DNA from 3 places in the Rhodopseudomonas sp. WA056 genome. Region 1 is predicted to be linked to each of the others. Evidence: predicted binding sites of a transcription regulator. Region 1 holds the regulator's gene; each other region holds the start of a gene.

Region 1 (4,870 bases):
CTCGATCGCGACCAATGTTCCCTCAGCGGCGATGCCGCCGATCGGCGCCCAGCCGGACGGTCCGCCCAAGATGACCGTGCGGGATCTGAATTTCTACTACGGCCAGAACCACGCGCTGAAGCACATCAATCTCGCGCTCGCCGCCAACCGGGTCACCGCCTTCATCGGCCCGTCGGGTTGCGGCAAGTCGACGTTGCTGCGGATCTTCAACCGGATGTACGATCTGTATCCGGGCCAGCGGGCCGACGGCCAGGTGCTGCTCGACAACACCAACATCCTCGACCCCAAGCTCGATCTCAATCTGCTGCGCGCCCGGGTCGGCATGGTGTTCCAGAAGCCGACGCCGTTCCCGATGACGATCTACGACAACATCGCGTTCGGCGTCCGTCTGTACGAGAAGATCTCCAAGTCGGAGATGGACGGCCGGGTCGAGAAGGCGCTGCGCGGCGCCGCGCTGTGGAACGAGGTCAAGGACAAGCTCAGCGCCTCCGGCCTCAGCCTGTCGGGCGGTCAGCAGCAGCGGCTGTGCATCGCCCGGACCATCGCGGTGCGGCCCGAAGTGATCCTGTTCGACGAGCCGTGCTCGGCGCTCGACCCGATCTCGACCGCCAAGATCGAGGAACTGATCGACGAGCTCAAGGAGCAGTACACGATCGCGATCGTCACTCACAACATGCAGCAGGCGGCCCGCGTGTCGGAATCGACCGCCTTCATGTATCTCGGGGAACTGATCGAGTTCGGGCCGACCAACAAGATCTTCACCTCGCCGAACGATCGGCGCACCCAGGATTACATCACCGGCCGGTTCGGCTGACGCCGCGGGCGAGGAGAACGGACATGGGATTCGAGCACACCACCAAGGCGTTCGACGGCGATTTGCAGGAGTTGACGCGGTTGGTCGCCGAAATGGGCGGCCTCGCCGAACGCCAGATCGTCGACTCGGTCGACGCGTTGATTAGGCGCGACGTCGCGCTGGCCTCGCGCGTGGTTGCGGCCGATGCCGAGATCGACCAGATGCAGCGCAGCATCGAAGAGCGCGCGGTGCTCACGATCGCCCGGCGGCAGCCGATGGCGATCGACCTGCGCGAGATCGTCGGGGCGATGCGGGTCGCGACCGATCTGGAGCGGATCGGCGATCTGTCGAAGAACATCGCCAAGCGCGTCAATGCCATCGACAGCGACTTTCATCCGCTGAAGCTGATCCGCGGACTGGAGCACATGACCGATCTGGTGCAGTCGCAGGTCAAGGCGGTGCTCGACGCCTACACGGCCCACGATCTGCCGGCCGCGATGGTGGTGTGGAACGGTGACGAGGAAGTCGACGCGATCTGCACCTCGCTGTTCCGCGAGCTGCTCACCTACATGATGGAAGATCCGCGCAACATCTCGTTCTGCATCCATCTGATGTTCTGCGCCAAGAACATCGAGCGGATCGGCGATCACGCCACCAACATTGCTGAGACGGTATTCTACATGATCGAGGGGCAGCAGATCATGGACAAGCGCCCCAAGGGCGACACGACGACCTTCGCGAACGCGACGCCGGGCAACTGACGTCGATCCCGCCGCCGGCTCCCGGGCCGCCGGCGGTGCACGAACCGGGACGAGGACTAAGACGAGGACGACGATGGCTGCGCGCATTCTGGTGGTCGAAGACGAGGAAGCGCTGACGACGCTGCTGCGATACAATCTGGAATCCGAAGGTTACGAGGTCGAGGCGGTGGCGCGGGGCGACGACGCCGACACTCGGATGAAAGAGCGAATTCCCGATCTGGTGGTGCTGGACTGGATGCTGCCGGGCCTGTCCGGCATCGAGCTGTGTCGCCGGCTGCGGGCCCGCCCGGAAACCAAGCAACTGCCGATCATCATGCTGACGGCGCGCGGCGAAGAAAGCGAACGCGTCCGCGGGCTCGCGACCGGTGCCGACGACTACATCGTCAAGCCGTTCTCGGTGCCGGAACTGTTGGCGCGGGTGAAGGGTTTGCTGCGCCGGGCGGCGCCGGAGCGGCTCGCCACCGTGCTGGCCTACGGCGATCTCGAACTCGACCGCGACAAGCGCCGGGTGGCGCGTTCCGGCCGGCCGATCGATCTCGGACCGACCGAATATCGGCTGCTCGAGTTCTTCCTCGAACATCCCGGCCGGGTATTCAGCCGCGAGCAACTGCTCGACGGCGTGTGGGGCCGCGACATCTACATCGACGAGCGCACTGTCGACGTCCACATCGGGCGCCTGCGCAAGCTGCTGAATATCGGCCGCGAACAGGATCCGATCCGCACCGTCCGCGGCGCCGGCTACGCCCTCGACGACCGCTTCGCCAAGGTGGAAGGCAGCCCATCGTAGTTGTTAGCAGGTTTGCGACGGAGGGTGGGTAAGGCGAAGCTTGCCCACCAAATCCCTCGTTTCAAACAGCGCTGACCGCGAACGTGATCTTGTGACCCGTGGGCACGACGCTACGCGCCCTTGCCGACCCGACCGCTTTTGCGATCGTTCAGCCGCGGCCTCAGCCCAACATCGCAGCATCACCCTCCGCGAAAGCGGAGGATCCAGTCTTGCAGTGAGTTGGGTGGGAAGTAACGGACGCTCTGGCATACTGGGGCGCCCGCTTTTGCGAGCGATCACAGTTTGGCAGGGTGTCGCGGCCCTGCGCTGCGCGAGCGCGGTTCGCCGCGGCGTTGGGCCGGCGGCGTCAGTCTAGCGGGTGGTCTTCGGCGCTTGGCGGCGGCGGTCGCCGACCGGCTGATAGGCGATGCGCGAGTGATGCGCGCAGTACGGCAGACCCGGCAGTGACTTGCCGCCGCAGAAGAAGAATTCGGGGCTCGACGGATCGCCGACCGGCCAGTGGCAGGTGGCTTCGTTGAGTTCCAGCAGCGACAGCCGCTGGTTCATTGGTACCACGTTGTCGAACGCGATCGGATCGGGCTCGGCCTCGACCTCGAAGGCGTGCGCCAAAGCGGTGTTGCCGCGCGCGACCGGGCGCGTGACCCTCATCATCTGCTGCACAGGGCGGGCCTTGCGCTGCCGCGGCGCCGCCGAGGTCGGGCTCTTGGCCCGGCCCGACAGGCCGAGGCGGTGGACCTTGCCGATCACGGCATTGCGGGTGACGTTACCCAGCTCAGCGGCAATTTGACTCGCCGACAGCCCGCCCTCCCACAATTTCTTCAACTGCTCGACGCGCTCGTCGGTCCAGGTCAATGCCGTCATAGTTCTATCCCTTCCTGCCAGCGGGCGCCGAGACTGGGGCGCGGAACCGCGGCTGTGAGGTCGTCAAAATCTCTGCTGTCAGAATCCCTTAGCGCTCGCCGGACGACCCCTGCCGCCCCGGCGTTACGCCTCGTTCGAGAACACGAAATGGATTACAAACCGCGCACGAGATGTCGTACCCGACAGGCAAAAGGCTACAATATGCCGTGACTCGGGCGCAAGAGTCCGACCCGGTGCGTCCACACCTTCTCCTGTGAGTGAGTCCGCGAAGCCACAACAAACAGCAGCGCTGATGCTTTCCGGCAGCACTTCGTCGAAGCTCCGTGTTGACAGTGAGTTCGACGCTTCTAGAATAATCCCACGTGCCGCCTGGAAAGGCGGCACGTTTCGTTTCCGGGGTACGTTGTCCCAGACTGCGTTCGTGTCATGCGCGTGACGCGTCCGGCCGGCGGCCCGTTTTTTCCGATCGGATCGGCCATGTCTCAGAGCGCTGCAACGTCCCATCTCCTCCCGGTTTTCGCCAGAGCGGATGTCGCGTTCGAGCGCGGCGAAGGTGTCTGGCTGCACGGGACCGACGGTGAGCGCTACCTGGATTTCACCAGCGGCGTCGCGGTCAACGCGCTCGGTCATTGCCATCCGCATCTGGTCGAAGCCTTGCAGCAGCAGGCGACCAGGCTGTGGCACATGTCCAACCTGTTCAAGAGCCCGGACGGCGAACGGCTGGCGGCGCGGCTGTGCGAGCAGAGCTTTGCCGACATGGTGTTCTTCTGCAATTCGGGCGCCGAGGCGGTGGAGTGCGCGCTGAAGATGGCGCGGCACTATCACTTCTCCAACGGCGCGCCCGAGCGCACCCGGGTGATTACTTTCGAAGGCGCGTTCCACGGCCGCACCCTCGGCACCCTCGCCGCCACCGGCGCAGCCAAGTACCTGGAGGGTTATGGCCCCCCGCTCGAAGGCTTCGATCAGCTCCCGCTCGGCGATCTCGACGCGGTGAAGGCTGCGATCGGCCCGCACACCGCGGCGATCCTGATCGAGCCGTTGCAGGGCGAGGGCGGCGTGCGCTCGCCCGAGCCGTCGTTCTTCCGCGCCTTGCGCGAGCTGTGCGACGCCCATGGCCTGCTGCTGATTTTCGACGAGGTGCAGACCGGGATGGGCCGCACCGGCGAGCTGTTCGCTCACGATCGGTTCGGCGTCGCGCCCGATATCATGGCGCTGGCGAAAGCGCTCGGCGGCGGCTTTCCGATCGGCGCCTGCCTGTCGACCGCGGAAGCCGCCAGGGGCATGGCGCCGGGCGCGCACGGCTCGACCTTCGGCGGCAATCCGCTGGCGGTCGCCGTCGCCAATGCGGTGCTCGACGTGATGCTGCAGCCGGGCTTCTTCGACGACGTCAAACGATCCTCGCTGCTGCTGAAGCAGAAGCTCGCCGGAGTGGTCGACCGCCATCCGCAAGTCCTCAGCGAGGTGCGCGGCGAGGGGCTGCTGCTCGGCCTCAAGGCGGTGGTGCCGTCGCCGGAGCTGATCGCGGCGCTGCGGGCCGAAAAACTGCTCACCGTCGGGGCCGGCGACAACGTGGTGCGGCTGCTGCCGCCGCTGATCGTCAGCGAGGCCGAGATCGACGAGGCGATCGGGCGGCTGGAGCGCGCCTGCGTCGTGCTTGCCGGTCAAGCG
Region 2 (4,870 bases), on a different contig from region 1:
CACCCGGCTGCTCGGCGTCCGTGCCGTGATCTGCCAGAGCTTCGAGCGCATCCACCGCTCCAACCTCGTTGGTATGGGCGTGCTGCCGCTGACCTTCGAAGAGGGTACCTCCTGGGCCTCGCTCGGCCTCAAGGGCAACGAGAAGGTCACGATCAGGGGGCTCGAGGGCGACCTCAAGCCGCGGCAGATGCTCGAAGCCGAGATCACCTCGGCCGAAGGCAAGCGCAAGCGCGTGCCGCTGCTGTGCCGCATCGATACGCTCGACGAGCTCGATTACTATCGCAACGGCGGTATTCTGCACTACGTGCTGCGCAAGCTCGCGGCCTGAGCCAGGATCGCGGCCGGCGCGATCTCAGCCAATAGGCGCAGAAGCCTCACTGCGAAGTGAGTGGTAGGTGAACGGAAGGCGGCCTATGCAAAGGGCCGCCTTTTCGTTTTAAGGCTCCTCGATGGACGGCGGCGTGCTGCCGTCCCGAAGCACTCGGCAAAGGCGGTTCGGCAAACGACGATGGATGGTGTTGGTGGATTTTCGCGGTGGTCCGGCGCACTCGGCTTGTGCGTGACGATCGCGACGGCTAACCTTGCTGCCGCCGAGCCGCGCGCCGTGGTCGAACTGTTTACTTCGCAAGGCTGCTCGTCCTGTCCGCCCGCCGACAAGATCATCGGCGAACTCGCCCGCGATCCGTCGGTGATCGCCCTCAGCCTGCCGATCGACTATTGGGACTATCTCGGCTGGAAGGATACCCTGGCAGACCCTCGCTTCAGCGCCCGCCAACGTGCTTACTCGCAAGTGCGGGGCGATCGCGACGTGTTCACCCCGCAGGTCGTCGTCAACGGTTCGGCGCATCTGGTCGGCAGCAATCGCGCCGGCATCGACGCGGCGATCAGGACCACCGACAGGGTGGCGGGCGTGATGGCGGTGCCGGTGTCGCTTGCGGTCGAGGGCAACGAGATCAAGGTCTCGGTTGCGGCCGCGCCTCGAGGTGAGACCGCCAAAAGCGGTGAGGTCTGGATTTGTGCGGTGTCGAAAGCGGTCCCGATCGAGATCGGGCGCGGCGAGAACCGCGGCCGGCAAATCACCTACCACAACGTGGTGCGCAATCTGCTGAAGGTCGGCGACTGGAGCGGCGCGGCGGAGCATTGGGCGGTGCCGCTCGAGAACGTCGTCGGCGACGGCGTCGACGCGGCTGCCGTATACATCCAGAACGGTACGCGGGAGAAGCCGGGCGCGATGCTCGGCGCCGCGTTCACCTCCCTGAACTGACCCCTCCCCAACTCGATCAAGTTCGGTGGCGGGCGAAGTTCCAGCGCCGGGCGGCGAGAACCCGCCACGATGGCCGTGCGACGCGGACCCCAATCGAGGCGGCGGCACAAACAAAAAAGGACCAACTTGCGTCGGCCCAGGAGGGGGATTGAGGTTCTGCGTACAGGCCCGATCCCAACTGCTTCGGGGGGCTGGGGGCTGAGGAATCCGAAACCGAGGGGACCGGGCCAACGCAGTGATGGTGTTATCGCAACCGGGCTTGGCGCGCGGTTGGCGAAAATCGGGCGGCAATAAGAATTCGGCTAACGAAGCCGTGAGATCGGTTCGGCGATCGGCTGGTTTGCGAGCGTGCTGCTTTCGATCCCCTTGCGGCCGTGCGCGGCCGGCGCAATCATGTCAGCGTCGTGACAGGAGGCGCCGATGGATCTGATTTCCGGGGAGGCTGATCCCAGCGAGAGCCGCGCAGCGGAGCGCTCAGGCGCAGCTCCGCTGCAGGGACGGGTGACCTTCAACCGCCTGGAGCTCAATCGCATCCTCAATCTCTACGGCCGGATGGTGGCTGCGGGCGAGTGGCGCGATTACGCCATCGACTTCCTGAAAGATCATGCGGTGTTCTCGATCTTTCGGCGCGCGTCGGAAGTTCCGATCTACCGCATCGTCAAGGATCCGCGGCTGGCACGCAAGCAGGGGGCCTATTGCGTGATCGGCGCCTCCGGCCAGATCCTGCGCCGCGGCCACGAACTCGATCGCGTGCTGCTGGTGATCGATCGCAAGCTGGCGCTGGTGTGACCTCCCTCCGTCATTCCGGGGCGGAGCGTAGCGGCGAACCCGGAATCTCGATCGTTGCTGACAACCTCTGGATTCCGGGTTCGCTCACTTTCGTGAGCGCCCCGGAATGACTCCTTTGGATCAGGCTTCCGGCACCGTCCTGCCGCCGTCCCCCAGCGTCCGCTGCATCAGTACCGAATCCAGCCAGCGACCGAACTTGAAGCCGACGTCGGTGTGGGTGCCGATCGGCACGAACCCGGCCCTGCGGTGTAGCGCGATCGAGGCCGCGTTGGCGGAATCTCCGATCACCGCGATCATCTGGCGGAAGCCGCGGCTGGCACAGATCGCGACCAGATCGTCCAGCAGCGCGCTGCCGATGCCGCGGCGGTGCGCCGCCGGCTCAAGGTAGATCGAATTCTCCACCGTGAAGCGATACGCCGGCCGCGGCCGGTACGGCCCCGCATAGGCGTAGCCGGCGATCGCGCCATCGGCTGCCGCAACCAGATAGGGAAAGCCGGCGCCGGTCAGGGCTTCGAACCGCCGGGTCATCTCGGCGAGGTCGGGCGGCGTCAGTTCGAAGGTCGCGGTGCCGAACCGGACGGCCTGCTCGTAGATCGCAGTGACGGCGGGCAGGTCGGCGGACGTCGCCGGGCGGATCAGGACATTGGACATCGGCTGTCTCGGGCGGTCGCGACAGGGTGAGGCGGCGCCGTCATACGCTCCGTGCGGGCGCGTGGCCACCGTCTCTCGCGCAATGCTTATCGTCCAAAACAAAAGCCCCGGCGCAGGGCCGGGGCTTCGATCCGTCGGGGTCTCCGTCGGAGACCGTTATTCCTTCTGTCCGAGCAACTGCAACAGCAGCGTGAACAGGTTGATGAAGTTCAGGTACAGTGACAGCGCGCCGGTGATGGCGGCCCGCTCGGCAACTTCTCCGCCCATCGAGCCCGCGCCGTAGATGTAGTCGTTCTTCAGCCGCTGGGTGTCCCAGGCGGTCAGGCCGGCGAACACCAGCACGCCGACCACCGACACGATGAACTGCAGCATCGACGAGGCGACGAACAGGTTCACCAGGCTGGCGATCACGACGCCGATCAGGCCCATGATCAGGAACGAGCCCATCCCGGTCATGTCACGCTTGGTGGTGTAGCCGTAGAGGCTCAGCGCACCGAACGCCGCCGCGGTGATGAAGAACACCCGGACGATCGAGGTGTGGGTGTAGACCAGGAAGATCGACGACAGCGAGATGCCCATCAGCGCCGAGAACGCCCAGAACAGAAGCTGTGCGGTCGCCGGCTTGAGCCGGTTGATGCCGAAAGAAATGACGAACACCATCGCAAGCGGGGCGAGGATGAACACCCACTTCAGCGGGCTGACGAACATCGCCACGCCGAACGAGGTCAGCATGGTGTTGCCGACACGGGCGGCGGCTGCGCCGGCGTCCGTGGTCACCGCGCCCATATAGACGCCGAGCGCGGCCAGACCGGTGATGGCCAGGCCGATCGTCATGTAGTTGTAGATGCGCAGCATGTAGGCGCGCAGGCCGGCGTCGACGGTCGCGGTTTCGACGCGTCCGGCGGCCCGGCCGAAGGGAGAAGCGTAGTTGCGGTCCAAGTCCGACATGGTCGAGATCCCGAGTTTTGTCTGGCCGGTCGCGAAGGGTGGCGAGCGCCAGTACTAATTTATCCCGGACGGCGATCGAGCAAACTGCGCGGACTTCGAGGTCGACCCAAAATCGAGGTTGAACCCAAAATTAACGCCTGTTCATCGGGCCGTCCGACCCATGCTGATATGTGGGAAACTAACACGGACCGGGCAAGCTTTAATGCGCGGCTGAATGTCGCTCCGCTCCGGAGGGTAAAGAAACCGGCGTCCGACCTTGGTCGAAAGTGGCCGTTTCAAGCCTGTTACAGGCCGCCCGGAGCGGTGCGCCAGCGCGCCGCGCAGCCCGATGCCGCGCCGCTGCATACTCACAAATTTCGCAAAACGGAAGCTGGTTTCTGGTTGAGGGCCAGCAGCGTCCCGATCAGTCCCAGACCGACGGTGACGACCAGCGCCGCCGCCACCACCCCGGCGGCCGATCCGGCCTGCCAGACGAAGCTGAGCGTCATCAATCGTGTGACAATCAGCCACGCAGCCGCCGACCCGGCGATCACCGCAAAGCCCGCGGTGGCCAGCCCGATCAACGCATATTCGAGCGCGAAGGCCCCGATCAGACGTGCCCGGGTGGCTCCGAGCGTCTTCAGGATCACCGCGTCGTAGACCCGATGGCGATGCCCGGCGGCCAGCGCCCCGCCGAGCACCAGGATCGCCGAGATCAGGGTCACGGCGCTGGCGCCCCGGACCGCCAGCGCCAGATTGGATACCACCCCGCCCACCGTCTCCAGCGCCTCGCGGACCCGGACGCTGGTCACCATCGGGAATTTGTCGGCGACCTGCTTGATCAGCGCAGCGTCGCTTTGCGGCGTGCTCCCGGTCTCGGTCAGCGTGGCGACGTGGGTGTGCGGCGCGCCGCGGAAGGTGTCGGGCGAGAACACCAGGACGAAGTTGATCCCGAGGCTCTGCCAGTCGATGCTGCGCAGGTTGGAGATCGTGGCGGTGATGTCGCGCCCGAGCACGTTGACGGTGACCTTGTCGCCGATCGTCAGGCCGAGGCCCTGCGCCAGCTTCCGGTCGAACGACACCAGCGGCGGGCCGCCGTAGTCCTTCGGCCACCAGCGCCCTTCGACCACCTTCGAGCCGGCCGGGATCTCGGTCGCATAGGTCAGGCCGCGGTCGCTTTGCAGCACCCATTCGGCGTCGGCCGCCGGCTTCAGCTCCTCGGCGCGGACGCCGCGCGCC
Region 3 (4,870 bases), on a different contig from region 1:
CCGTCGAGAGCGTTCGGCTCCCAGGCCGAGTAAGTGCCGTTGAAGCCCGGGTTCTGCTCCAGCGTGTTCTTGAGCACCGCGTTGAGCTGAAGCCGGCGGTTGCCGTCGGTGGTGCCGGCGTTGTTGGGATCGGCCAGCACTTCGAACGCGTGCGCCATGTTCCGCGCGGAATCGAGTCCGAGGTCGAGTTCGGCCTTGATCACCGCGGCTTCGGAATTGGCACGATTGAGCAGGCTTTCCTTGGTCTGCTGATCGACCAGCTTCATCACTTCGGCGGCAACGTAGCGATGGGTGCTTTGCGCCGACAGCACGCTGTAGCCGATCAGGATCAGGCTGGCGCCGGTCAGGCAGAGGCCGGCGACCAATGCGATCTTGACCTGAATTTTGCGGATGGACTTGAACGAGAACGACATGAGGAACTCCTGGGAGAGCCTCAGACTGATCGCCGGCTGTTTGGAATTGCTTAAGCAAACGCCTCGTGCGGCTACGAGGAAAGCCGGGGTTCAGACCACGACTTAGGTCCAAGACCGCAGGTAGCAGCTCGACTACGCGCCGCCGATCAGGATGCCGACGCCGAGCACGATGACGCCGCCCAGCACGATCTGGAACACCGCGTGCAGGAACGGCGTGTCCATGTAGCGGGCGCGGACGTAGGCGATCACCCACAATTCGACGAACACCACCAGCGCGGCGATGCCGGTCGCGATCCAGAACGCGTTGGCCCAGCTATCGGGGACGAGATACGGCAGCGTGTGGCCGAGGCCGCCGAGCGTGGTCATCAATCCGCAGATGCTGCCGCGCAGCCAGGGCGAGCCGCGACCGGTCATCGAGCCGTCGTCGGACAGCGCTTCGGCGAACCCCATCGAGATCCCGGCGCCGATCGAGGCGGCAAGACCGACCAGGAAGGTCGGCCAGTTCTGGTGGGTGGCGAAGGCGGCGGCGAACAGCGGCGCCAGCGTCGACACCGAGCCGTCCATCAGGCCGGCCAGACCGGGCTGAACATATTGCAGCACGAACATCCGCCGCGCCGCGTGGTCCTCGGCGCTGCGGGCATCGGGGGTGAGAATCTTGTCGGTGAGCTGCACCGCGCGCTGCTCGTGGCGCTTTTCGAACTCGGCGAGATCGGTGAGCAGCTTGCGGATGTGGACGTCGGTGGCGCGTTCGGCGGCGCGCTCGTAGAAGCGCTGCGCCTCGAACTCCATCGTCTCGGCCTCTTTGCGGATGCGATCGAGCGGCAGGTTGCGAGTCAGCCAGATCGGGCGGCGGCGGATGAAGCCCTTGACGTCCTGGCGGCGGATCGGCGGCAGGTTGGGACCGAACCGCTCCTCGTACATCCGCAGCAGCATGTGGCGGTGGCCCTTTTCCTGCTGGGCCATCTCGGTGAACACCCGCGCCGAATCCGGATAACGCTCGGCCAGATCCTCGGCGAAGGCGAGATAGATCCGGCTGTCCTCCTCCTCGCTGGCAATCGCCACCGCCAGGATTTCGCGTTCGGTCAGCTCGGAAAACGCCTTCATCGCACTGCTTTTCAATTTAGAACGCTTCTAAATAGGCTCACGCCCCTCGACTGTCAAAGCCGCGGCGTCGACCCGCTCGCAAATCCCCGACAGTCATCGCTGCTTCATCGATCCGTCAGGCCACTGTGACCTCGCGCGGCCACAAGACCGCTTTCCATCACAGGAGGCTGTTTCATGCGAAAACTACTGCTCGGTTCGGTCGCGGTCTTTGCGCTGGCGACGTCCGCCGCGCTGGCGCAATCCGAAGGCGAATTCCCCGCGACCCTCGCCGGTCACGCGATGCTGCCGGCGGCGTCGTTCATCGACGCGCCGCAGGACGCCCCGGACGATCTGAAGACGTCGGGCAAGTACACCACCGGCAAGCGCATCGAAGCGCTCGGCAGCATCGAGGGCAAGTCCAACGGCCGACCGACCGGCGTGTCGCTGCCGTTCAAGGGCCAACCGCTGCAGGGCCACTCCGGCATCAAGAAGATGGATGACGGCAGCTTCTGGGTGCTGACCGACAACGGCTTCGGCTCGCGCTACAATTCGGCCGACACCATGCTGTTTCTCAGCCATCTCAAGATCGACTGGGCCGGCGGCAAGGTCGACCGCGTCGCCACCGTGTTCCTGCACGATCCCGACAAGAAGGTGCCGTTCCGGATCGTTCACGAGAACACCGACAAGCGCTACCTGACCGGTGCCGACTTCGACCCCGAGGGCTTTCAGATCATCGGCGACCGCATCTGGATCGGCGAGGAATTCGGCCCGCATTTGATCGAGGCCGACATGGCCGGCAAGGTGCTCGGCGTGTACGAGACCACCGCGGACGGCAAGCCGGTGAAGTCGCCGGATCATTGGTCGGTGCAGTCGCCCGGCGCGCCCGGCGCCAGCTACAACGCCGCCGTCAACCTGAAGCGCTCCAAGGGCTATGAAGGCTTCGCCGCCTCCAAGGACGGCAAGTACCTGTACGGCCTGCTCGAAGGCCCGCTGTGGGACGCCGACAAGAAGGACTGGGAGAAGGTCGACGGCAAGGAAGCCGCGCGGATCCTCGAATTCGACGTCGCGCAGAAGAAGTTCACCGGCCGCTCCTGGAGCTACGTGTTCGAGCAGAACGGCAACGCGATCGGCGACTTCAACATGATCGACGACAGCCACGGCCTCGTCATCGAGCGTGATAACGGCGAAGGCACCAAGGACAAGGCCTGCCCCGAAGGCAAGCCGGGCACCGACTGCTTCGCCGATCTCGCCAAGTTCAAGCGGGTCTACAAGATCGAGCTGACCGAGGCGAACGCCGGCAAGCCGGTGAAGAAGATCGGCTTCATCGACCTGATGAAGATCCGCGATCCGGACAAGAAGGCGAAGAAGCCGCTGACCGACGGCGTACTGGCGTTCCCGTTCTTCACGATCGAGAACGTCGACAAGGTCGACGACCGCCACATCATCGTCGGCAACGACAACAACCTGCCGTTCTCGACCAGCCGCGAACCGAACAAGGCCGACGACAACGAGTTTATCCTGCTCGAAGTCGCCGACTTCCTCAAGGCGAAGTAAGCGTCACAGCCGACATAACCACTGCGTCGTTCCGGGGCACGCGCATCAGCGCGTGAACCCGGAACCTCGCGGTGATGATCCGAAGCGTTACTTCAACATCTCCAGATTCCGGGTTCGCTCGCTAACGCGAGCGCCCCGGAATGACTTTTGCGATGGGAGGCGCCGCTTCGGCACTCGGAGCAGCGCCAGTCGCCCTCAGGCCGGCGGCGACATCCAGCGCGTCAGCCGCGCGAACACGCCTTTCGGCGGCAGCGCCGGCGGGGTGTCGTCGGCGGATTCGAGGCGGCCCAGAAACTGTTCGAGAAACAGCGCATCAGAGGTTTCGATCACGACGAAATCACCATCGCCGGTCGAGACCGTGTAGACGTAGCGCAGGCTTGCTGCGCGCGGCATCGCGCCTGCGCCGGCCAGATCCTTGGCGATGCTGACCCCGTCCGGATCGATGTCGCGGGCGATCAGCGCGCGCGTCAGCCACGCCAGATTGCCGACGAATTCAGGTTCGAAAGCGACGGTGCCTTGCAACATCATGGGCATGCGCTGCCTCTCGTCCTTCACGCATCCCCCCCAGCAGAGAATTGTCGGCGCTGGAGGCCAAAAGGTTCAAGCCCGCCGCACGATCAGGCGGCGCGGATCTTGCGCAGGAAGTCGTCGACTGCCGATTGCAGCGCACCCGACTGGCTGTCGAGCGCCCGGGCATGCGACAGCACGTCTGAAGCCGCGTCACCGGTCGCCTGAGCGGCTGAACTGACGCCGCCGATATGTTCGCTGATCTCGCTGGAGCCGGCCGCCACCGACTGGATGTTTCGCGCGATCTCCTGGGTTGCAGCGCCCTGCTGCTCGACCGCCGTCGCAATCGCCACGGTGATCTTGTTGATCTCGCCGATCGTCGCGGTAATGCCCCCGATCGACTCCACCGCGCTCGCGGTCGAGGACTGCATCGCCGCGACCTGCGCGGAAATCTCTTCGGTCGCTTTCGCGGTCTGGCTCGCCAGCGCCTTCACCTCGCTCGCCACCACCGCGAAGCCGCGGCCGGACTCGCCGGCCCGCGCCGCCTCGATAGTGGCGTTGAGAGCCAGCAGATTGGTCTGCGACGCGATCGAATGGATGAGCTGCACCACCTCGCCGATCTTCTCGGCGCCGACCGAGAGCTGCATCACCGTCTCGTTGGTCTGTTCGGCATCGCTCACGGCCTTGCCGGCGACCGAGCGCGACTGATCGACCTGACGGGAGATTTCTTGCACCGAACTCGAGAGCTGCTCGGAGGCCGATGCCACGGTGCCGACCATTTCGGATGCGGAATCGGACGCGGCACCGACCGCCGCCGCACGCGTCGAGGCGTCCGCCGCGGTCGAGGTCATCGACTGTGCGGTCGTTTGCATCTGCCGGGTGGCGTCAGCGACGTTGCGTACCACGCCATGAAGGCTGCGCTCGAAATCGTCGGCAATGCTCTGCATCAGTGCGCTGCGCTCGGCCGCGGCGCGGCGCTGCGCTTCCTGCTCCTGCTGCTCGAGGCCGCGGATGCGGATCGCGTTGTCCTTGAACACCTGCACGGTCTTGGCCATCTCGCCGATTTCGTCGCGGCGATCGACGCCCGGGATCGGCGCGTCGAGCTGGCCGTCCGCCAGCGCCGTCATCCGGGTGCCGAGCGCGCCGAGCGGCTGGGTGATGCTGCGGCTGATCAGCCAGGCGACCAGGGCACAGACCACGCCGATGCCGACAGTGACGATACCGAGCCAGGTCAGGATCGGCTGCAGCTTGGCGTTGATGTCCTGCAAATACACGCCGGTGCCGACGAACATATCCCAACCGGGAATCGCGGC

The links. Region 1 encodes PhoB, which activates phosphate uptake and scavenging genes when phosphate is short. Its sites were predicted from a motif close to TGTCATNNANCTGTCAT; they were not measured.
Region 2: a site for PhoB is predicted at 1,658-1,674, ahead of DU475_RS19775 (DUF2794 domain-containing protein). Genes of this name have one in related genera too.
Region 3: a site for PhoB is predicted at 1,609-1,625, ahead of DU475_RS04870 (esterase-like activity of phytase family protein). Genes of this name have one in related genera too.

What each region holds. Positions count from the first base shown of each region.
Region 1 covers NZ_QPFS01000173.1:1,187-6,056, reverse strand. Annotated here, with positions in the region: gene pstB (phosphate ABC transporter ATP-binding protein PstB) at 1-814, shown strand, start outside; gene phoU (phosphate signaling complex protein PhoU) at 838-1,554, shown strand; gene phoB (phosphate regulon transcriptional regulator PhoB) at 1,628-2,341, shown strand; gene DU475_RS22265 (GcrA family cell cycle regulator) at 2,693-3,202, opposite strand; gene DU475_RS22260 (aspartate aminotransferase family protein) at 3,680-4,870, shown strand, end outside.
Region 2 covers NZ_QPFS01000125.1:3,459-8,328, forward strand. Annotated here, with positions in the region: gene acnA (aconitate hydratase AcnA) at 1-328, shown strand, start outside; gene DU475_RS19770 (DUF1223 domain-containing protein) at 509-1,264, shown strand; gene DU475_RS19775 (DUF2794 domain-containing protein) at 1,685-2,053, shown strand; gene DU475_RS19780 (GNAT family N-acetyltransferase) at 2,174-2,704, opposite strand; gene DU475_RS19785 (Bax inhibitor-1/YccA family protein) at 2,861-3,652, opposite strand; gene DU475_RS19790 (ABC transporter permease) at 4,000-4,870, opposite strand, start outside.
Region 3 covers NZ_QPFS01000013.1:39,984-44,853, reverse strand. Annotated here, with positions in the region: gene DU475_RS04880 (methyl-accepting chemotaxis protein) at 1-413, opposite strand, end outside; gene mbfA (iron exporter MbfA) at 546-1,517, opposite strand; gene DU475_RS04870 (esterase-like activity of phytase family protein) at 1,692-3,050, shown strand; gene DU475_RS04865 (hypothetical protein) at 3,246-3,584, opposite strand; gene DU475_RS24040 (methyl-accepting chemotaxis protein) at 3,668-4,870, opposite strand, start outside.